3 regions of the Antarctobacter jejuensis genome follow, and region 3 is predicted to be linked to each of the others. Evidence: riboswitches for the same ligand, from Rfam matches in the RefSeq annotation. Region 3 holds a riboswitch; each other region holds the start of a gene.

The links. Region 3 has a riboswitch for thiamine pyrophosphate ahead of thiB (thiamine ABC transporter substrate binding subunit). Riboswitches for the same ligand answer to the same signal wherever they lie in the genome.
Positions count from the first base shown of each region.
Region 1: another riboswitch for thiamine pyrophosphate. It lies ahead of thiM (hydroxyethylthiazole kinase); the one in region 3 lies ahead of thiB (thiamine ABC transporter substrate binding subunit).
Region 2: another riboswitch for thiamine pyrophosphate. It lies ahead of ACTXGA_RS19880 (YkoF family thiamine/hydroxymethylpyrimidine-binding protein); the one in region 3 lies ahead of thiB (thiamine ABC transporter substrate binding subunit).

Region 1 is NZ_JBQQXJ010000023.1:46,012-53,492, reverse strand. Features, by position in the region: gene ACTXGA_RS22410 (amino acid ABC transporter ATP-binding protein) at 1-272, shown strand, start outside; gene ACTXGA_RS22405 (phosphotriesterase family protein) at 283-1,305, shown strand; gene ACTXGA_RS22400 (dihydrodipicolinate synthase family protein) at 1,302-2,195, shown strand; gene ACTXGA_RS22395 (FAD-dependent oxidoreductase) at 2,201-5,026, shown strand; gene ACTXGA_RS22390 (DUF3830 family protein) at 5,038-5,451, shown strand; TPP riboswitch at 5,535-5,629, shown strand; gene thiM (hydroxyethylthiazole kinase) at 5,690-6,472, shown strand; gene thiE (thiamine phosphate synthase) at 6,469-7,080, shown strand; gene thiD (bifunctional hydroxymethylpyrimidine kinase/phosphomethylpyrimidine kinase) at 7,077-7,481, shown strand, end outside.
Region 2 is NZ_JBQQXJ010000017.1:20,754-28,234, forward strand. Features, by position in the region: gene ACTXGA_RS19855 (AAA family ATPase) at 1-899, shown strand, start outside; gene ACTXGA_RS19860 (ParB/RepB/Spo0J family partition protein) at 896-1,978, shown strand; gene ACTXGA_RS19865 (ABC transporter substrate-binding protein) at 2,181-3,158, opposite strand; gene ACTXGA_RS19870 (ABC transporter ATP-binding protein) at 3,155-3,895, opposite strand; gene ACTXGA_RS19875 (ABC transporter permease) at 3,888-4,649, opposite strand; gene ACTXGA_RS19880 (YkoF family thiamine/hydroxymethylpyrimidine-binding protein) at 4,693-5,304, opposite strand; TPP riboswitch at 5,297-5,402, opposite strand; gene ACTXGA_RS19885 (ATPase) at 5,479-6,066, opposite strand; gene ACTXGA_RS19890 (TA system antitoxin ParD family protein) at 6,063-6,419, opposite strand; gene ACTXGA_RS19895 (sulfatase family protein) at 6,523-7,481, opposite strand, start outside.
Region 3 is NZ_JBQQXJ010000007.1:127,497-134,977, forward strand. Features, by position in the region: gene ACTXGA_RS11910 (thiamine ABC transporter ATP-binding protein) at 1-700, opposite strand, end outside; gene ACTXGA_RS11915 (thiamine/thiamine pyrophosphate ABC transporter permease ThiP) at 687-2,204, opposite strand; gene thiB (thiamine ABC transporter substrate binding subunit) at 2,180-3,166, opposite strand; TPP riboswitch at 3,209-3,320, opposite strand; gene aroC (chorismate synthase) at 3,553-4,659, shown strand; gene ACTXGA_RS11930 (methyl-accepting chemotaxis protein) at 4,678-6,702, opposite strand; gene ACTXGA_RS11935 (DMT family transporter) at 6,808-7,481, opposite strand, start outside.

The sequences.
Region 1 (7,481 bases), on a different contig from region 3:
TGGCAATGCGCCCGCAGGTCATGTTGTTTGATGAACCGACCTCGGCGCTGGACCCGGAAATGATCTCCGAGGTCTTGGACGTGATGATCGACCTCAGCCGACAGGGCATGACGATGATCGTGGTCACGCATGAAATGGGTTTTGCCCGCGCCGCCGCCGACCGGGTTCTGATGATGGCTGATGGTCATATCGTCGAAGAGGCCCCCCCGGAGGAGTTCTTTACCAACCCGCAGAGCGAGCACACCAAGCTCTTTCTGTCAAAAATTCTCTGAGGGCTGTCCGGTGATCAGAACCGTTCTGGGCGACGTGTCTGCGGATGCGATCGGGCCGATAATGCTGCACGAACATCTGCTGTTCGACATCGTGCCACCCGGAGCAACCGGCGACCGCGCAGCACAGATCACGCCCGAAGATCGCTGGCAGATCGATTACCGCTCCAACGAATGTGCCGCGAATGCGGTGCAGACCGATGTCTCAATCGCAGCCGGGGAACTGGCGCATTTCGCGGCCGACGGGGGCAGCCTGCTGGTCGATCAGTCGGTCTTTGGTCTGGCGCGTGACCCGCGCGGTCAGGCGCAGGCCTCCCGCGTTAGTGGCGTGCATGTGGTCGCGGCGGCCGGCACCTATGTGCAGGCCTACCTGCCCGAACACGTGCTTGCCCTCTCCACCGGGGCGCTGGCCGACCGCTTTACCGCCGAAGTGACCGAAGGCATGGATGGCACCGATATTCGCGCAGGTCTGATCGGGGAAATGGGCTGTTCATGGCCACTGACCGTGTTCGAGCAGCGCGCGCTGGAAGCCGCCGCCGAGGCCCAGCAACGCACCGGTGCCGCGATCAGCGTGCATCCCGGACGGCATGACACCGCCTGCGCGCAAGTTCTGGACATTCTGGAAACCAACGGCGCCGACCTTTCCCGCGTCGTGCTCTGCCATATGGACCGGACACATCCCGATGGCACGGGTATCCAAGCTCTGCTGGAACGCAGTGCGGTGGTCGAATGGGATTTCTTCGGCGTCGAAACCTCGCACTATTGGATGACAGATGAGGTGGAGCTTCCCACGGACCTGACCCGCCTGAGGCTGATCCGCGACCTGGCTAAGCAGGGCTTCGGCAACCAGATCGCCATATCCCACGACATCTGCACCAAGACCCGCCTGAGGCATTGGGGCGGACACGGCTATGGGCACATCCTGCGGAACGTCACAGCGCTCATGCAGCGGCTGGAGTTTCCGCCCGACCTCACCTCTGCGCTACTGCGCGACACCCCTTTGCGATTGCTGAATATGAAGGAGACCCCGCAATGACCCAGTTTCGCGGCACGTTTTCCGTGATGGTCACGGCCTATGACGATGCGGGCAATTTTGATGCCGGCCGCATGGAGCGCTACACCGATTGGCAGGTGACCGAAGGCATTCACGGGTTGATCCCGCTGGGATCGACCGGCGAATTCCTCTCGCTGAACATCGGGGAGCGGGAATCCGTAGCGCGCTGTGTCGTCGATACCGTCGCAGGCCGGGTACCGGTGTTGCTGGGCGCGGGCGCGGAAAGCACCGAAGAGGTCATCGAAAACTGCCGCATGGCCGAAGCTGTCGGCGCAGACGGCGTCATGATCATCCCGCCCTTCTATTCCACGCCCACCGAGGACGAGCTTTTTCATCACTACGCGCGCATCGCAGAGGCGACCGATCTGCCGATCATGCTCTACAACAACCCGGCGACGTCAAACGTGGACCTGACCCCGCCCATCGTGGCGCGGCTATCGATGCTGAAAGGCGTGGATTACATCAAGGAAAGCACGATGGACGTCACGCGGGTGCGCGACATCCTCGACCTCTGCGGCGACCGGATGACCGTCTTTGGCGGCATCATGGGGTTCGAAAGCTTTGTGAACGGGGCAGAGGGTTGGGTCGCGGTGGGGTCCAACATCCTGCCGCGCGATTGCGCGCGTCTGTTCACCTTGACCGCAGATGCGCAAGATTATGATGCGGCGCGGGCGCTCTACAAGAAGATGCTGCCGGTGATCCGGCTGGTGGGCGGACATCGCTATGTCTCGGCCACCAAAAAGGCGCTGGAACTGATGGGCCTGCCCACCGGCGACCCGCGCAGCCCACGCCTGCCCTTACCAGAGGCGGACATGCCGGAACTGCTGGACGCGCTTAAGGCGGTGGATCTGCTGGAACGGGCCGGGGCCTGACGACCATGCGCTTTTCCTGGAACGGCGCGCCGATGCAGGCGCGTCCCGGCGACAGCATCGCAGCCGCCCTGACGGCGGCGGGGGTGCGCAGGCTGGGCAGCGGCGGTGCCGGACAGGATCGGGCGATGTTCTGCGGCATAGGCGTCTGTCAAGATTGCGCCGTGCAGGTGGACGGTCAAGTCGGCCAACTGGCCTGCATGACCAAGGTGGCAGAGGGTATGAGTGTCTGCGCTCAGGAGGATCTGGCTACAACGCCAAGCACTTGGGCAGGCGAGGCCTCACCGCCAGAGGAGTTACAGGCCGATACGGTGGTGATCGGCGCGGGGCCCGCCGGCCTGAGCGCGGCACTGATTCTGGCGCGGGCGGGCGCGCAGGTGATCGTTCTGGACGAACGCGACGCTGCGGGCGGACAGTTCTACAAACCCCGCACCAAGGGGTTTCGCGGCACCGGCGCAAAAGACCCTCAGCATCGCGCGGGCGACGATCTGCGGCGCGCAGTGGCGGAGGCCGGGATCGTGGTGAAACAGGGACAGACCGTCTGGCACGCACGCGCCGACGGTGGTTTTGCCCTGCGCAGCCACGGGTCATCGGGCGGGCTTGCGATTGCCGCGTGCAGCGTTCTGCTGGCGACCGGGGGCTATGAACTGCCTCCCGTTGTGCCGGGATGGACGCGCTCAAACGTGCTCAGCATCGGAGGGGCGCAGACCCTTGTGAGGCGTTACGGGGTTGTGCCCCCCGGTCCAGTGCTGATCGCCGGTCACGGACCTTTGGGATGGCAACTTGCCGACGAAATCCTGAGCCTAGGCGGTACGGTTGCCGCCCTTGCCGAACGCGGCCGCCTGCGCGCCCCCGGTGCGCTGCTGCGGGCCGCCGCGTTGTCCCCGGCGCTGATCCGCGAGGGGCTGCTGCAAAGGCGGCGTCTGGCGCTGGCGGGCGTTCCGGTATTGACCGGCTGGGAATTGGCCGAGGTCACGGACGCAGGCGCAACGCTGCGCAAGACGGGTGGCACTGATCGCCGTTTTGTCGAAGCTCAGACGATCTGCATCGGTTCAGGCTTCGCGCCGCAGATGGAACTGGCCCGGCTGATGGGGGCAGCGCTTACCCCGGACGCGCTCAGCGGCCTGCCAGTGCCGCTGGTGGACGACAGCGGCGCTACATCGGTGCCGGGCCTCTGGATCGCGGGCGATGCGGGTGGCATGGGCGGCGCCCCGGCAGCAGAGGCGCAGGGCGCGCTTGCCGGGTCTGCGATTGCCGCCCAACTGGGCCTGACCGCGCCCCCAGTGTCGAACAGACCTTTGCGCCGCGCGCGCCGTTTTCAGGCGGCGCTCTGGTCGCTCTTTCACGCCCCGCCGCCCCCACCACCCGACGACGACGCCACGGTCTGCCGATGTGAAGCGGTGGATGCGGGCCGGATCCGGCAGGCCATCCGGGACGGTGCGCGCGATCCCGGTGCGTTGAAACGGGCCACCCGCATGGGCATGGGGCGGTGTCAGGGGCGCTATTGCCTGCCCGTCGCTCTGCGGATGCTGTCCGAGGCAGGACAGCCCCCCGAGCCTGAACGCCTGTTCGCCCCCCAACTGCCCGCAAAGCCGGTGCCAGTCTCCGCCTTGGGTATCGAGAAACCGGAATGGGGCGGTCATCGTGAAAGCGCGCCCGCCGCCCGTCCGGGAACCCCGCCAACCGACCCACTGACGCAGGCACGCGCCGATCTGGTTGTGATCGGTGGCGGCATCACCGGCATTTCGGCCGCCCTCTACGCCGCCCGCGCAGGCGCACGGGTCAGCGTTCTGGAACGCGGCTGGCTGAATGCAGAGGCCTCGGGTGGCAACGCGGGCAGCCTGCACCTGCAGCTCCTGTCATGGGATTTCGGCCAAAAGGCCGTGGGCGGCGGAGACTTGCAATTGCGCACCCTGCCGTTGCAGCAGGAGTCCATCGCGCTTTGGCGCGATCTGGAGCGTACGCTGAACGCAGATTTCGAAATGGCTACGACCGGTGGCCTAATGGTCGCAGAGACAGAAGCTCAGATCCCGTTCCTTGAACAAAAGGCGCGCTCCGAAGCGCGGGTTGGCATCACCACAGAGGTGATCGGCCCCGATCGCCTCCGCCAGATCGCCCCCAGCATTTCCGACCGGATGATCGCCGCCGCATGGTGTCCGGGCGAAGGCAAGATCAACCCGCTCGCCGCCTCGCTTGCGCTGATTGCAGAGGCCCGCAGGATGGGCGTTCATTTCGAGGAACAGGCTCCGGTCTCGGCCATCGCCCGCGATGGCGATGACTACGCCATGCAGACCGCGCGCGGCACCGTCACCGCGCCACGGGTTCTGGTCGCCGCTGGCGGCTGGTCCGCACAACTGGGCGCGATGCTGGGGGCGACCATACCGGCGAAAGGCGCACCTTTGCAGATGGTGGTCACCGAACGCACCGCGCCGGTGTTGCCCTGCCTCGTCGCCCATGCCGACCGGCATCTTACCATGAAGCAGACACAGGCCGGCACCGTCCTGATCGGCGGGGCCTGGACAGCCGAAACTGGCCCCGGCGGGCAATCCCGGGTGCTGCCGGACAGCCTCGAAGGCAACCTCTGGGCCGCCGCGCGCACGGTTCCGGCGGTTGGCGGCTTGCGCGTCCTGCGCAGCTGGGCCGCAATGAACATCGACATCGACGGCGCGCCGTTGATTGGCCCGCTGCCCGGACACCCGCGTGTCACCGTCGCGGCCACCGCCAATGGTTACACCCTTGGCCCGCTGATGGGACGAGAGGCGGCGCAGGCGGCCCTCAACGGGCAATTGCGGCAGGACTTGACCGCCTTCTCCTTTGACAGATTCAACGCATGAAAGGACCCATGATGACCAAACTGAAAATCCACGCAGGCCCCTATGAATTCGATGCCGTGCTGGAAGAGGACGCCGCCCCCAAGACCTGCGCGGCCTTCCGCAAGACGCTGCCCTACAAGAGCCAGCTGGTGCATGTGCGCTGGAGCGGCGAAGGCGTCTGGATCCCGCTGGGCGATCAAGATTTCGGCGTGTCTTATGAAAACCATACCTCGCACCCCGCGCCCGGGCATTTCATCCTCTATCCCGGCGGCATTTCGGAAACCGAGATCCTGTTGGCCTATGGCGGGGTCGATTTCTCGTCGAAGATGGGGCAACTGGCGGGCAACCATTTCATCACAATCACCAGCGGGCAGGAAAACCTGATGAAGCTAGGCAATCTGGTGCTGTGGGAAGGCGCGCAGGTCATTACCTTCGAACTGGTTTGACAAATGCGGTCCGGCCCGGCGTCCGTCACACCCGGCCGGGCTGCCCGCACTTGACCCTCCCCCTCAGGAATGCGACGCCTTCCACATGGCGACAGGGGCGCTCGGGCAACCGGGCTGAGAAGTACCCTTAGAACCTGAACCGGATAATACCGGCGGAGGGAGGCGCGCGAAATGACCGGGCGTTGTCCCGCCGTTTCCCGAATCTCTTTCTGCCTGTGGGCAAGAGGAGATTGCACAGATGACCCCCGCACAGCACCTGACGCAGATGCGCGCCGCCGCGCCTTTGGTGCAGAACATCACAAACTACGTTGCCATGAACGTGATGGCCAACGTGATGCTGGCCGCCGGGGCCTCTCCGGCCATGGTCCATGCGCGGGAAGAGGCGGCGGAATTCGCCGGGATCGCCTCTGCCCTGACCATCAACATCGGCACCCTGTCGCCCGGCTGGGTCGCCTCCATGACAGAGGCCGCAGCGGCGGCACAGGCGGCGGAAAGGCCTTGGGTTCTGGACCCGGTGGCTGTTGGCGCCACGGCGTACCGGCGTCAGGTCGGGGCGGAATTGTTGGCGCTGAAACCGGCTGTGATCCGGGGCAATGCCTCTGAAATCCTTGCACTGACGGGGGCAGAGGCCGCGGGGCGCGGCGCGGATGCCGCCGATACCGTCGAAGCCGCCGAAGAGGCCGCAGGTCTGTTGGCGGCGCGGCAGGACGCCGTGGTGGCCGTCACCGGGGCGGTGGATTTTGTGACCGATGGCAGCCGCGTCGCCCGCATTTCAAACGGGCATGCGCTGATGCCGCGCGTCACCGCCCTTGGCTGTTCGCTGACCGGGATCGTCGGTGCCTTTGTCGCGGGTCAGGATCGCTTTGACGCAACCGTCGCGGCACTGGCTTACTACGGCATCGCGGGAGAGGACGCCGCCAAGACAGCAAACGGTCCGGGATCGTTCCAGGTGGCCTTTCTGGATGCCCTGTACCGCCTCACCCCGGACGATATCACGGCCAGGGCGCGGGTCGCGGCATGATCCCCAATCTCTGTTTCATAACCGACGCCGGGGCCGATGCCCCGGTCGTCGATCAGGCGATTGCGGCGGCTCGGGGTGGCGCGGGATGGGTGCAACTGCGGGACAAGACCCTGCCGGATGCACAGTTCGCGGATCTGGCCCGAACCCTGCTGCGCACGCTTGCGAACGAAGGCGCCCAACTGGTGGTCAATGACCGGGTCGCGGTGGCCATCGCCGTGGGCGCGCCGGTGCTGCACATCGGTCAGGGGGACGGCGACCCGGCCAGGATTCGACAGCGGCTGAGCCCGGACTGTATCCTTGGCCTGTCGATAGAGAGCGAGGCGCAACTTGCTTCCGTACCGCCCGGTGTCGACTACCTCGGCGTCGGGCCGGTTTATGCGACAGGGTCCAAACCGGATCACGCGCCGCCCATCGGTCTGGACGGCTTTGCCCGGATCGCAGGCCGCAGCGCCCTGCCCTGCCTTGCCATTGGCGGCATCACCGCCAGCGATGCCCGCCCGGTCAAGGCGGCGGGTGGCGCGGGGTTGGCCGTGGTTTCCGCCATTTCGCACAGCCCGGACATGACCGGGGCCGCGCGCAGGCTCTTGGACACATGGAGGCAGGCATGATCCCCAATATCCTGTCCATAGCGGGTTCCGACAGTTCCGGAGGGGCTGGCATTCAGGCCGATATCAAGGCGATCTCGGCCAATGGCGGCTATGCGATGACGGCCATCACCGCCCTGACGGCGCAGAACACGCAGGGCGTCACGGCGGTACATCTTTGCCCGGTCGAGATCCTGACCGCGCAGATCGCGGCCATCCGCACCGACGTCCGCATTGGCGCCATCAAGATCGGGATGCTGGGCGACGCGGCGATCACCCGTTGCGTGGCCAATGCGCTGACGGGGCTGACCTGTCCTGTCGTGCTGGACCCGGTGATGGTTGCCAAGGGCGGCGACCGCCTACTTGCCGAAGACGCAATCGCGGCCCTGCGCGAGACGTTGTTCCCCATGGCAGCGTTGATCACG
Region 2 (7,481 bases), on a different contig from region 3:
ATCGCGTGCTGGTCGTCGACTTTGACCCGCAGGCCACGCTCAGCCATTCGATGGGCCTGACCGACGTCGCCGAAGAACACACCGTCTGGGGCATCATGGCCCGCGACCTGATCCGCGAAACCGAACGCATGAACCGTGGCCCCGTCGGCGCGGAATCCGGCGCCGCCCTGCCCCAGCGCCACCTGCCTGCCGCAATCACCGAACTGGGCCTTGGTGACCTGCGTATCGGCGATTTCATCAAGCCCACGTCCTGGCCCACCATCGATGCTATCCCGTCCTGCGCCAACGCGGCCTTTGTCGAATTCGCCAGCGCCCAGTACCGCCACCTGAACCCGGACTGGTCCTTCTTTGCCGCCGTGTCGCGTTACCTCGACCAGATCCCTGACGACAGCTATGACGTCATCATCTTCGACTGCCCGCCGGCCATCGGGTATCAGTCGATGAACGCGGTCTTTGCCGCCGACATCCTCTATGTGCCTTCCGGTCCCGGCTACTGGGAATACGACAGCACCACTTCTTTCGTCGGCCAATTGTCCGAGGCGCTGGAGGATTTGTCGGCGGGGTTCGACGGAACCTTACCCACGGGTAAGATCGCCCTGCCCAAGGCGTTTTACGATATCCGGTTCCTGCTGACCCGGTACGAGCCCGGCAATGACCTACACCGCGCAATGCAGGACGCGTTTCGCAAGGTCTGGGGCGAACATGTCACCGACAACCCGGTCGAGATGACACGCGCGGTGGAACAGTCCGGCCGATTCCTGAACTCGGTCTACGAAATGGATTACCGAGAGATGACCAGAGAGACCTGGCGCAGAGCACGTTCTACATTCGACGCGGCCTATGAGGAATTCCGCCAAACCGTGCACGACGCATGGGCGCAGATGGAGGCAGACCAATGAGCAAGAAGCGCAGGATGTTCGACATCGACCTGCCCGAAATGGGAGACATGGAGGTCGGCAAGGTGCCGGACCGCGCGCTGCGCCGGGGGCCGATGGCCTCTGCCATCAACGAAAACGCGCATTCGCTGCGCGACCGCAAGGCGGCGGAGGACACCATCCGCGAAGAAAACGACCGCCTTGCCACCGAATTTGTCCGGCTGAAACGCGAGGGGCTGATCACCGACCGGGTGCCGCTGGACGACGTGGTGACGGACCGCCTGCTGCGGGATCGCAAACCGGGTGCCGATGAAGAACTGGAAGAGTTGAAAACCTCGATCCGCGAAATCGGCCTGTCCAACCCGATCCGGGTCGAGGCGCGCGATGACGGCAAATACGAGCTGATCCAGGGTATGCGCCGTTTGATGGCGTTCAAGGCGCTGCATGAGGAAACCGGCGATGCGGCGTTTGCCACCATCCCGGCGGGCATCGTGCCCACAGAGGCGCAGTTGCAGACCAGCTATCGCCGCATGGTGGATGAGAACTTGATCCGCAAGGATATCTCATTCGCCGAAATGGCGACGTTGGCGGGGCGTTATGCGGACGACCCCGCGAACAACTGCCCAGACGTGGCCGACGCGGTTTCGGTGCTGTTCAAATCCGCGACCTACACCAAGCGCAGCTATATCCGCGCCTTTGCCGAATTGCTGATGCGGCTGGACAAGGTGCTGGAGCACCCGCAGGACATCCCGCGCAATGTCGGGGTAGAACTGAAGCGGCGGATGGACCGGGACGAGGCACTGGTCTCGCGCGTGATGGTGGCCTTGCAGGCAGAGCCGGGCCGGGACGCGGCGCGCGAGGTCGAGATCCTGCGTGGCTTTGCCGAAGGGCAGGGGGCCTTACCCACGGGTAAGGCCAGCGAAAAGCCGGCCCGTCCGCGGCAGGCCAAGACCACCTTTCAGGTGCCGCTTCGCAAGGGCGTGGCCAAGTGCAGCGCCTCGCAGGGGCGGCTGGAACTGCGGGATGAGCGGGACTTTTCGGCGATCGACCGGCGCAAGCTGGAACAGGCGATTGCGGCCTTTTACGCGGCGCTGGACGGCTGAAAGGGAACGGGTCTTACCCGTGGGTAAGACCCGATACACCGCGCCGCTCTGCAATCTTACCCACGGGTAAGACACCGGTTTCCCGGCGAAAAGCAGGGCGGGGCGGCGCAGGTAAAGCGCGAAACGCAGGCGATAACCCACTGAAAATAAATAATAAACCCTCACAGGTGGTGAATCAGCATGCGAGGGGTGCAATCAGCCGTCAGTCCGCCATCCAGCCCTGATCGTACCAGTCAGACAGGTCTCCCGGCCACGACAGCGGCGCACCATCCGCACCGCGCAGCACGCCGCTGTCAAACAGGAACCGCGCCATGTCAGTCAGGCGTTCGTGGTCGATCCGGCCCACCGGTGTGGTGCCATCGGTCAGGTAGTGCCCCTCATCGATTACCCGCATGGAACCGCGCACCAGATCGGCATTGGGGAAGTCCCCCGCCGCGATCAGGATTTCCGCCGCCGCCTGCGGGTTTTGCGCCGCCCAGGCATAGCCCCGCGCCGTGGCGGTCATGAAGGCGGAGACCAGTTCAGGATCCTTTGTCAGCGTCGCGGTCTGCGCGCCGATATAGCCGCCCTGAGGTTCCGGCACTCCGTAATCGGCATAGATGAAATGCGATTGCTTGCGGCCCAGAAGCTCGCTGTTGACCCCCTCCCATGTGGCAACCTCCAGAGTGAAATCCACCGCGCCCGAGGCCAGTGCCTCATAGGCGCCGGTGCCCAGAGTCACGGTGTCATAGTCGGCCACACCGCCATCTGCCTCGATCATGGTCGAGATCAGCGCATCCTCCCAGGCGCTGCCAAAGCCCGCGTAGGTCTTGCCCTGCAGGTCCTTGGGGCTGGAAATATCGGGGTGGTCGCTGTTGTAGACCAGCCGCCCGGCCTCGCGTTGCATGGTGACCCACAGCGCGGTGATCTCTGCGCCGGTGGCCTTGGTGCTCATGAAGCCAAGCGCGGTCATATAGGCGAAATCCACGACACCCGCCGCCAGCAGCGCGGTCGAGGCGCTGTCGGAATAGGGCAGGATATCCACCTCCAGCCCGGCCTCTTCGTAAAAGCCCCGTTCCTGTGCCACCACAAGTCCGATGTGGTTGGTGTTCAGCGTCCAGTCGAGCGCGATGCTCACCTCTTCGGCATGGGCCGCCTGCGCGGCCAGAAGGGCGGCAAGGCCAAGCGTCGTGATCCTCATGGTGTCTCCTCCAGTAACATGGATCTGAGCGCGGAGCGCGTGTCGGCCAGAGTGGCCTCCGTACGGTCCGTGCGGGGGGTGGTGATGGGAATGTCGGCCACGATCCGGCCCGGACCGCCCGTCATGACAAGGATGCGGTCGGCCACCTGCGTGGCCTCGTACAGGTCATGGGTGACCATCAGCGCGGCGCGCGGGCGCTCATCCAGCCGGGCAATCAGCCAGTCCTGCATCCGCAGCCTCGTGACCGCGTCCAGCGCCGAGAACGGCTCATCCAGCAGCAGCACGCGGCAATCCTGCACGATGGTGCGCAGGAAGGCTGCGCGCTGGCGCATCCCGCCAGAAAGCTGGTCGGGAAAGCTGTGTTCATGGCCGTCGAGGCCGAAGGCGGGGAAGAGCGCGCGCACGCGGCGCAGGGCGTCGCGCCGGGGCAGACCCGCGAGGTCCAGCCCAAGGGCCGCGTTTTCGCTGATGGTCAGCCATGGGAACAACGTGTCCTGTTGTGGCTGGTAGGCGATCTCGGGGTGGGGCAGGGGGGCGGTTTGGCCGTTTATGGTGGCGCTGCCCGCCACCCGCAATTCCGGCGCCAGAACCCCGGCCAGCCACTTGATGACAGAGCTTTTGCCACAGCCCGAAGGCCCGATCAGGCATGTCAGCTGTCCCATGTGCAGGGTCAGCGACAGGTCGTGGACCAGCGCCGTATCGCCCGCCGTGACGGTCAGCCCGTTGAGGTCAAGCATCCGTGCCCCTCCGAAACCGTCGGCCGGTGGCGCGCTGGATCGCTTCAATGGCGGCCAGCAGGGTCAGTGTCAGCAGGGCAGAGATCACCACGGCGGCCAGCACGAGGTCGGCGCGAAAGTTGTTCTTGGCCGAGAGGATGTAGATCCCAAGGCCCCGCCGCGCGCCCGCGTATTCGGCAAATATTGTCGCCACGATCGCATAGGTGGCCGAGATCCTGAGCCCTGAAAAGAACGAGGCGCGGGCAAAGGGCAGGGTGGCGCGGCGGAACACCTGCCAGCGTGAGGCGCCCATGGACACCAGTTGATCGCGGTAGGCGCGGGGCAGGGCGGCGTAGCCGCTGCTGAGGCTGAGCACCATCGGGAAGAAGGTGACAAGGATCACCAGCAGCACCTTGGGCAAGAGGCCAAAGCCGAACCACAGCACCATCAGCGGGGCCAGCGCCACGATGGGCACCGTCTGACTGCCGATCAGCAGCGGCATCAGCCCGCGCCGCAGCCAGCCCGCGAAATGCAAGAGGACCGACAGCACGAAGGCGAACAGAACCGAGAGGCCAAAGCCGATGCAGGCCACCTGCAGCGTCGCCCCGGCATGGCGGGCGAAGGCGGCGCGTTCCACCCATAGCCCGTTGGCGATGTCGCTGGGTGCGGGCAGGATCAGGGGCGAGGCACCGGAGAGATGCACATAGGCCTCCCACCCGCCCAGAAAACCGGCCACCAGCACGAGGGCCGGGAATATGAATCGCAATACGGACATGGGTCTGGCGGCGGGCGGCAGGTGCCCGCGTTCTGGCCTGCACTCAGCGCAGGCTGGGGCTGTTGGCCGAGGCGGTCAGGTCGATGGTCACGTGACCCTCTGCCGGACCAAAGCGCAGGAAAGCCTGTTGCAGCGTTTCGAACACCGCGCCCGCGTCGCCCCGCAGCCGGGTGCAAAAGTTCTTTGATTTCAGGAAAGTGCCGCTGTTCTTCAGGAAATCGATGCAACCATAGATCTCGTCCATATGGTTGCCCGATCCCATGACGTACAGCGAAAACTGTACGTCGATTTCGACCCCCATGACCGGCGCGGCGCTCAGCGCCTCACGCGCCAGCGCCTGACGTTCGGCCAGCGATTGTTCTTGCGCGCGTTCCAGCGTCTCGCAGCGGCACGTAGGGTCGTCCGGTTCGCCGGGGCAGCCGCGCGACAGGGTGACATGCATGGTCACATGCTCCGGGCGGCGGGCGGTGGCGGCAAACAGGTCGCGCATCGCGCCAAACAGCGGGGCAGGGGCGCCCACCATCAGGGTCGAGATATCGTCGGTCTCGATCCGCAGGTCGTTTTTGTAAGGGGTGAGAGCAGATAGCCCAGTTGTGATGACCTCGACGAAGTCGGATGTCATCGGATAAAGCGACACTTGCGCGCCTATGAACATGGTAGCACCTCGCTCCGCTGGTATTATCCAGATCAGCTGTGAAGGGTTCGCGCCCATGCGCATCTCAGCCCCAAATCGGAGCACCCCCGGTTATGTGGCGCCAAACTGTGGCAAGTTGCGGAGACTGTCAAGCGGCCCGATTTGCCCGCGCTTCGGCGGGGCAGGGAGGGCCGTTCAGATCTGCAGATCGGTCTCGTAGGTGGTCAGGATCCAGTCGGGCAGCTGTGGGGCGGCCTGTGTCAGGCGGCCCTGTGTAAAGACCAGCATCCGTTGCGGCGGCTGATTGAGACGCGAGTTGTCGAAGACCATGCCGCGATCTGCTTGCAGGACCGCTGCGCGGATCAACGGCTGACTGCGGGCAAAGCGCGCGCGGATCTTGTCCTCCGGCACGTCATGGCCTCCCTCCTCTGTCCGGCCGCGGACACGGCCCACGGACAGGTCAGGGCTGTCGACGCCCACGTGCATCACGATCACCAGGTAGCCGCGCGCGCGGGCGACCTGAATGATCTCCAGCTTGGAGGGATGCGAAAACACTGTCTCGGTCGCAAAGCTCTGCCCCGCCGCCAGCAGCTCTGCCCGGCGGGCGGCGGCCAGCGTGGCGGCCTTATAGGAGGCGTTCATGGAGGGGTCGCGCAGTTCATCCCGCTGAATGATGTCGGCGTTGATGAAAGGACCCGCGAAGCTGGGCGCGACGCGGGTCTGGTAGAGGGTCGACTTGCCGGCGCCGTTGGGTCCGGCAAGCAGGACAAGGCTGGGTCTCATGCGGCTGGGTTTTCCCCGGCGCGGATCAGGTTGCCGCCCGCGTCAAGGCCGACACCCCGGCCAAGCACCTGACGTTTGGCATAAAATGCCTCTTCCGCCGCTGACGGATGTGCCATCTTTTCGGTGAAGGCGTCGAGCCATGCGGCCTCTTCATCCTCGCGCAGTTGGGTGGTGTCCAGCTTGCCCTCCAGCGCGGCGGAGATGCGGGTGTAGTCAAAGCTGCCGGAGTGTTCGATCGCCCGGCCAATGCGCAGCCAGTGGGTGATCTGTCCGGCCACGGACCGGCTGTGCAGGTCGGCCTCACGGCGGACAAGGGCCATGACATCGTCTGAGAGTTTCACGGATTGCGCCATCTTCGCCTCCTTTGATCCTGTAAAGGTAGCAAAATGCTACCTTGATTTCAAGGTGCGGGAAGGCGTCTGCAGGTCTTCGCGCCTGTTGCCGCGTCCGTTTGGATCACCGCTCGGATCTTTCGATTGACGGACGGCTGCGTGGCGTGCTGAGGCCGACAGGCGCAATGGTTGCGGGATAGGGGCGCCGCCAGAACGGATCGTGGAAAGGGCCGTCTGGCGGGGATTTGGCGTCCGGCACGTTCTTGTCCGCATGGCCCGTGGCCAGCCCCTGCAACAGGCTTGCCGCCAGTTCCGCATCCAGCCGCGCGCGCACGTCGGGGTGTGCGTCGATGACATTGTCCTGTTCGCCGGGATCGGTCTGCAGGTCGAACAGGGCCTCTGTTCCGTTGCCATAGCGCACCAGCTTCCAGCGCGGATCGCGCAGCATGAACCCGCCAGAGGTGGCCCCGGCGATGCAGCGCGCGGGGTCCGGATCGGAGAGGCGTCTGCCCTGCGCCTGTGGCGCGGGCGAAAGGCCGGCCCAGTCCAGAAAGCTGGGGAACAGATCAATCAGCGAGGCCGGGGCGGTTTCGACCCGTGCCTGAGGCGCGCGAAAATCGGTGACGATCAGCGGCACACGGATCGAGGATTCGTGGAAGAACCCTTTGCCCATCAGCCCGAAGTCGCCAAGATAGTCGCCGTGGTCAGAGGCAAAGACGATGATCGTGTTCTCCAGCCGCCCGGTGTCTCGCAGCGTCTCGATCAGCAGAGCCACGTCCTCGTCCAGCCGTTCCACTGACACCGCGTAATGATGCCGGATGGCGCGGATCTGGTTGTCGGTCAATTCGCTGTAGTCCAGATCGGCCCAGTCACGTTTGTACCCGGCGATATGCCCGGGCATGTGGGTGTCGCTTTCCGCCGTCCGGGGCAGGGCGCCGGGCATGGATCCCGGATCTACCCGGCTCAGCGCCTCAGAGGGAGGGTCGTAGGGGCAATGCGGTCCGGGAAAGCCAACCATCATCGCAAAGGGCTGATCGCCTTTCAGGCTGCGCAGGTGATCTGCGGCGCGGTGCGCGACCCAAC
Region 3 (7,481 bases):
CCGCCACGCCGATATAGTCGCGAAAGGCCTGTGGCGGATCTTCGAAAAACCGATCCACCGCGACCGGCCCCTCCGCCTGCCCGTCGGCCACCAGCACAACATCCTGCGCAAAGCGCGCCGCGTCCCGGGGATCATGGGTAACCATGACCACCAGCGCGGTAAGGCTGTCGCCCACCTCGCGCACCAGATCCAGCATCTCGGCCTTCAGCGCGGGCCCCAGCGCCGAGAACGGCTCATCCAGCAGGATCACAGGTCGGGCCATCAACAGGACCCGCGCCAGCGCCGCGCGCCCCTGCTGGCCCCCGGACAGGGTGCCGGGCCTGCGGCCCTCCATCCCGTCCAGCCCAACGCGGCGCAGCGCCCCCTCGATCCGCGCCTTTGCCTCGCCATCCGGTTTGCGCCCGTCCGGGTGCAGAGCCAGACCCAGATTCCGCTCCAGCGTCAGATGCGGGAACAGGTTGCTGTCCTGAAACAGGATAGAGACGGGGCGTGCCTCCGGCGGGGCCTGCGTGATCTCGCGGTCCTGCCACAGGATGCGCCCGGTCTGCGGCAGCCGGAACCCGGCAATCGCATCCAGAAGGGTAGATTTCCCCGCTCCGGAGGGGCCGACCACCGCCACCCGCCGCCCCGGCGCTAGCGCCAGATCGGCTGTCAGGTCGCCCCCATCCATCGCCACGCGCACGTTTTCAAGTCGCAGCATTCACCCGCCCTCCACGATCGAACAGCCAGAACAGCGCAAGGCTGAGGCCCAGCAGCAATAGCGCCGCGCCCGCTGCGGCCTCCATCTGGTAAGAGCCCATCAGACGATAGACCTGCAAGGGCAGGGTCGCCCGGTCAGGATCCGCAAACAGGGCAATCACACCCAGATCCCCCATCGCCAGCGCCGCCGTCAATCCCGCGGCAAAGCCCATCGGGCGGCGCAGACGTGGCACCCAGACCAGCCGCAACCAAGCCCAGGATGTCATGCGCAGGGTCGCCCGCAACCGGCCATAATCGCGCTCGACCGCCTCTGCCTCTGGCCGCAGGATACGCAACGCAAATGGCAGCGCCATCAGCGCATTCACCAGCCCCGTGACCGGCAAGGCCATGTCGAACGGGTTCACGAATGGCCGCAGGATCAGGAACAGCCCGGTGCCCAGCACCAGCGGCGAAATCGCAATCGCGGGCAAGGCAAACAACTCTCCCCGTCGCGTCGCCAACGGCAAGGCCCATGCCATGCACAGCCCGGTGGAGCCAAGGGCGACCGTCAAGGAATGCCCCGCTGCCACAAGCGTGTCCGTCTTGATCAGCAGGAGTCCCGGGACCCCTCGCAGCACCACCGCTGCCAGGGGCACCAACAGGAACAGCCCCGCCGTACCGATCCACGCCCCGTCCCAGGCCCGCGCCATCCTGCCCTGCCCGTCCCAACGCGGCACCTCGCGGTCGCGGCCTGCGCCAAATCCGCTCTGCCCGGCCACGCGCAGGGCAATCAGCCCGGCGGCCAGCGCCAATCCCAGTTGCAGCACCGCCAGGGCTGCCGCGCGCCCAAGGTCAAAGTCGAAGCGCATCGCCTGATAGATCGCCAGTTCGACGGTCGTGGCCCGCGGCCCCCCGCCCAGCGTCAGCGCCACGGCGAAACTGGTCAGACAGATCACGAAGATCACCGTAAACGCCCCGGGCACCACGCGCGCAATCAAGGGGCCGTCCAACACCCGCCACTGCGCCCGTGCGCCCAGCCCCAATGATGCTGCCAGCCGGAAATGCTCTGCCGGGACCGCCTGCCACGCGGACAGCAGCATCCGGACCGCCAAGGGAAGGTTGAAAAACACATGCGCCAGCACAACCCCGTGCAGCCCGTAGATGTCGATCTTGGGCAACCCCAGCGCGCCAAGAACCGCGTTGACCAGTCCCGCCTGCCCAAACACCGCGATCAGACCCATGACCGCTACGATGACCGGCAAAATGAATGGCGCACCCAACAGCGTCACCAACAGCCCGCGCCCGACAAACCGTCTGCGCGCCAGCGCCTTGGCCACCGGCAGCGCCAGCACCACGCTGAACGAGGCCGACAAAAGCGCCTGCCACAGCGTGAACCGCACCGCCTGCCAATCCCCCGGGCCAAGAGCGCCAAAGCCTCCGGCCCGGGTCAGCACCACGCCCACCGGCCCCAGTGTCAGACACACCAGAGCCAGCGCCGCGATCAGCGCGACAGCGCGCGTCGCCATGCTTCGATGGCCTCGTTGCGCAGGTCCGCCGCCTCATCCTCGGAGTAGAACAGGACCTTTTCCGGCAGGTCGAGTTTCTGGAACCCTTCGGGCCATTGATCCTGCGGCAGCGCGGCCGGGATCGACCAGTTGCCGGTTGCGATCATGCCCTGAAAATCTTCGGACAGGATGAACTGCATGAACTGATCCGCCAATTCCGGTTGATCTGTCCCGGCCAGCTTGGCCGCCAGTTCCACCATGAAATAGTGACCCTCGGGGAAGATCGCCGCCTTCTTGGTATCATCGCCCTCGGCAATGATGTGATAGGCGGGCGAGGTGGTGTAGCTGAGCACCATGTCGGCTTCACCATCGGTGAACAGGCCATAGCTCTCCGACCAGCCCTTGGTCACCGTCACGATCTTGGGCGCCAGTTTTTCCCAGGCTGCCTCAGCGCTCTCGCCATAGACCGCCTGCACCCAGAGCACGAGCGCCAGACCGGAAATCGAGGTGCGCGGATCCTGAATGACCAGCCGCAGGTCGTCCGGCGCGTCCAGCAGGGCGTCGAAACTGGTCGGGACACTCTCCACCTTGGTCGTGTCGTAAACAAAGGCCGTATGACCAAAGTTGAACGGCAGGAACACGCTGTCCGTCCAGTCCAGCGGCAGGGTCAACGCGTCCAGCGCGACGCCGTGCTCCGCAAACAGGCCCGAGGCCCGCGCCTTTTGCGTGACATCGGTGTTCAGGCCGATCACCACGTCGGCCTCTGTCCGGTCCCCTTCCAGCAGCAGGCGGGGCAACAGGTCGCCGGGCTTGAACTGCAGATCGCAAGCGCAACGCGCCTCGAACAGCTCTTCGATCTTTGGGCCGGGGCCCCATTCCGAGACGAAATAATCGGGGGCGTAGACTGTCAGCACAGGAGCATCCGCCAAGGCCATGCTGGCGCTCAGGCATCCCGCTGCAACAGTGAAGGTCAGGTTTCTCATGACGTCCTCCAAAATTGCGGCGCAAGGGCAAGATTGGAGGCCTCGAAAGGTCCATACCTTCCCTCCGCCGGTTCTAACCGGTTCAGGTTCAACGGGTTCGTCCGGCAAACGGAAATCTCAGGTGGCTGTTACGCCACCACCCCGAGGTATTGGCAGACCTAGCGCCGCGCCGAAAACACTTCAAGGGAAACCGTGATTGTTGCCCTGATAGGGCCATCGAAACACCTCTCAGGCGATCCGCGATCCCCAAATTCCCTTTGCTTGCCTCGCGTTTGCCGTGGCGATTGGGGCGCAAGCCGGTCATCGGGCGCTGGAATAGGCTTGGCATTGCCGCTGCCCTTGCGTATCCCGCCTCGAAACGACCCGTTGCAAGGGAGGCTGCGCCCATGAGCATGAACAGCTACGGACATCTTTTCCGCGTCACCACCTGGGGTGAAAGCCACGGGCCGGCCCTTGGGGCAACGGTCGATGGTTGCCCGCCGGGGGTGGCGATCGACGAGGCGCAATTGCAGCATTGGCTGGACATGCGCAAGCCGGGCCAGAACAAGTTCACCACCCAGCGGCGCGAGCCGGATGCGGTGCGCATCCTGTCCGGCGTGTTCGAAGGGCGGACAACCGGCACGCCAGTACAGCTGATGATCGAAAACACCGATCAGCGCTCCAAGGATTACTCCGAGATCGCGCAGAAATTCCGCCCCGGCCACGCGGACATAACCTATTTCCAGAAATACGGGCTGCGCGATTACCGCGGCGGCGGCCGCTCTTCGGCACGGGAAACCGCGGCGCGAGTTGCAGCAGGCGGTCTGGCGAGGGCGGCGCTGGCGCATTTGCTGCCCGGGGTCGAGATCCGTGGCTACATGGTTCAGATGGGCCCACGAAAGGCGGACCGCAGCCGGTTTGACGATGCCCAGATCGACCAGAATCCATTCTGGTGCCCGGATCCGGTGGCGGCAGAGGACTGGGCCGGATACCTTGATGGATTGCGCAAGAATGGCGAAAGCGTTGGCGCGATGATCGAAGTGGTCGCGCGCGGCGTTCCCGCGGGTCTGGGTGCGCCGATCTACGCCAAGCTGGACACGGACCTTGCCGCCGCGATGATGTCGATCAACGCGGTCAAGGGCGTCGAGATCGGCGAAGGCATGGCGGCGGCTGCCCTGAAGGGCTCGCAGAATGCCGACGAGATTTACATGGGCGAGGATGGGCCGGTCTACAGCTCCAACCATGCCGGTGGCATTCTGGGTGGCATTTCATCGGGACAGGAAGTTGTCGTCCGCTTCGCGGTCAAGCCGACGTCCTCCATCCTGACGCCGCGCAAGACCATTACGGTGGACGGGCAAGAGACGGAGATTGTCACCAAGGGCCGCCATGACCCCTGTGTCGGCATCCGGGCCGTTCCGGTGGGTGAGGCCATGATGGCCTGTGTGATACTCGACCATCTGCTTTTGCATCGCGGTCAGATTGGCGATGCGGGTGGCAAGATCAGCCCTGCCTGACGCGGAACCTTCAGAGGATTAGAAATCCTTCCACTGGCCGTCTCCAGCGGCCAAGCGGGGAATTTCCATCGGCAGCGGCTCGGGGTCGTCCAATTCGGCGGACCAACTGCCATGAACCAATCGGTCATGCTGGCCCGGCTGCGGCGGTTCCTCTGGGGTGCAGTCTAAAGGTTTATCGCACCGGACACTCTTGTCGGCGATTGGATCTTTAGCGCGCTCCACCGGGGCGTTCCTGCCCCAATCGTCGACGTCCGTATTTGCAGCCGGTTGCGCCGCATCCGGCACCATCCCTGCGCTCCTTGCGATGTTCGTGTGACCACTGTTGGAGAACCGCGCCAGAACGTCTGTCAAACGCGCCGCCTCGACGCTCAGTTGCCGACTGGCGGAACTGGTCTGGCTGACCATGGCAGCGTTTTGCTGGGTCACCTTGTCCAGTTCGCTGACGCCAACGCTGATCTCCTGCACCCCGCTGGCCTGATCCCTGGCGGATCTGGCGATATCGGAGACGAGGCCCGAAACTTCGGTCACGCTGGCGACGATATGGGTCAATGTCGCGCTGGTTTCCTGCACCAGCTTTTCACCGTCTTCCACCTGCTGGGCGCTGTTCAACACCAGCTCCTTGATCTCGCTGGCAGACTCGGATGCGCGCTGCGCCAGCCCACGAACCTCTGACGCAACGACGGAAAAGCCCTTGCCGCTTTCGCCCGCGCGGGCGGCCTCGACCCCTGCGTTCAGGGCCAACAGGTTGGTCTGAAAGGCGATGTCGTCGATCACGGTGATGATCTGCGCGATCTGTTCGGAAGATTTTGCAATCGATCCCATGGCCTGCAGCGCACGGGCCATCACCTCGCCCCCCTGCTCCGCTCGCTCGCGGCCCTCCGTGACCTTGGAGTCGACGTTCTGGGCCTGTTCGGACGCCGCTTGGACGCTGGCCGACAATTCATCCAAGGCTGCCGCGGATTGTTCCAAGGTTGCGGCCTGAACTTCGGATCTACGGGACATTTCGTCGGACATTTCAGAAAGGTCCTGCGCATTTCCGTTGACCGTCTCGGCGCTGGCCTGAAGGGAGCCGACGAGGTCCCTCAGCGCCGCGGACAGGCTGTTGAAGTCGCTGCAGAGCGTGACATAGCTGTCCCCCAGATCCGCCCAGTCAGAGGCTTCGATCCGGCTGTCCAACGCGCCGTTTCGCAAGCTTGCCATTGCCGCCCCCACCGTCTGGAACAGCTCGACCCGGCGACCGTTCTCTGCTTTGGCGCGCTCTTCTGCCGCTTCCGCTGCGGCCAACTTGCCGCGCAGGTCTTCGAGATTGCGGGATATCATCCCCACCTCATCGGCGCGGTCGACGTCCGCAATTTCGGTCGAGTAATCATGATCCGCGAGCCGGGCGACGGAATCGCGCGCGCGGCGTATGGGCTGCGACAGGGAACGTCCAAAGACAAAGGCAAGGATCAGCGCCAGGGCCACCAGCAGGCCACTGCTCAGCAGTTGTTTCTGATCCGATGAGGCCGCGACGGCCTCCGCCTGTTCGCGCGCAGAAACGGCCGCAGATTCGAGCCCGTGGCCAATCTCTGCGATCTTGCCCTGCGCCTCGCGGATTGTCGGCAGGAAGACGTTCTTGACCGACTGCATCTGGCCAAAGAGCGCTTCGTTCCTTGCGTTCCCATAGTGTTTGGACAATCCGGCAACGGGCACGGCCGCCTCTTTCAGGTCGGCGATCAGCGCCGTGTTTGCCCCTTTGTCACCGTGGACGAACAAGTGCTCTGCGCTTTCAAGCGCTGCAATTGCGGCCGCCAACTCATCAGTGAACAGCTGCCATTCCGCGTCGTCCCCGGTCGAAAAGGCGACGAGGTGACCCTCGGCCTTGTCGAGTTTGTGGATCAGTTGCATCAGCGACAGGTTGTCGGCGTAGCTGGTACCCTGTTGTTCATATGCCGCTTGCATATCCGATTTGACGATCCACGACAGGACCCCCGCCACGGCCAGCATGACGACAAACATTGAGGCAAGGAAGAGCACCTGCACCCTGATCGGAAATCGGCCCATGTCACACCTTCGAATACCGGCTGCCGCCCCGGAAACGGAACGGCTTGCCTCATCGATGTAACCTCAGGCGGTAAACAAAGCTTTCCGCATCACCGGCGGAAATACCTACGACTTCCCAAGAGTTTTAGCGGACGCGCCCGGTAGGCGGGACAGTTGAACCGCCAGAATGCCCCCGGCGATCACCGCGACCCCCAGAAGATCCAGCGGGCGCAGTGTCTCCCCCAGTAGAAGGGCGGCGATCGCCACCCCGAAAAAGGGATTGAGAAAGTGGAACGTCGCCGCCCGGACCGCGCCAATCCTGTCGACCAGCAGGAACCAGACCAGTGTCGCCGCCAGCCCCGGAACGAACACTGTATAGGCAAAGGCCAGCAACAGATTGAGCGACCAATCGATTTGGAGGGTTTCCAGCGCAACGGCCGGAATGCTGAGCGCGACACAGCCGACCAGCATCTGCAGGCCGACCACCATCAGGAAATTGCCGCCCGACGTCGCGCCGCGCAGGCTTAGCGTGGCAACGGTCAGGGCGATCACGCCACCGATACAAAGCGCCAGCCCATAGAAATCAACGCCGCCGGTGAAGCGCACCCCCATAATCAGGGCGACCCCGACGATCCCTGCCAGCAACCCGGCAAGGGCAAGCGGCTTGGGCCTGTCGCCCAAAAAAGCCCAGCCGGACAATGCTACCAACAGCGGCATGGTCGAGGCGATGATGGCGGCCAGAGAGGCCTCGATCGTCTGCATGGCCACAAAGTTGAGGCCGAGATACAGCGCGTTCTGAC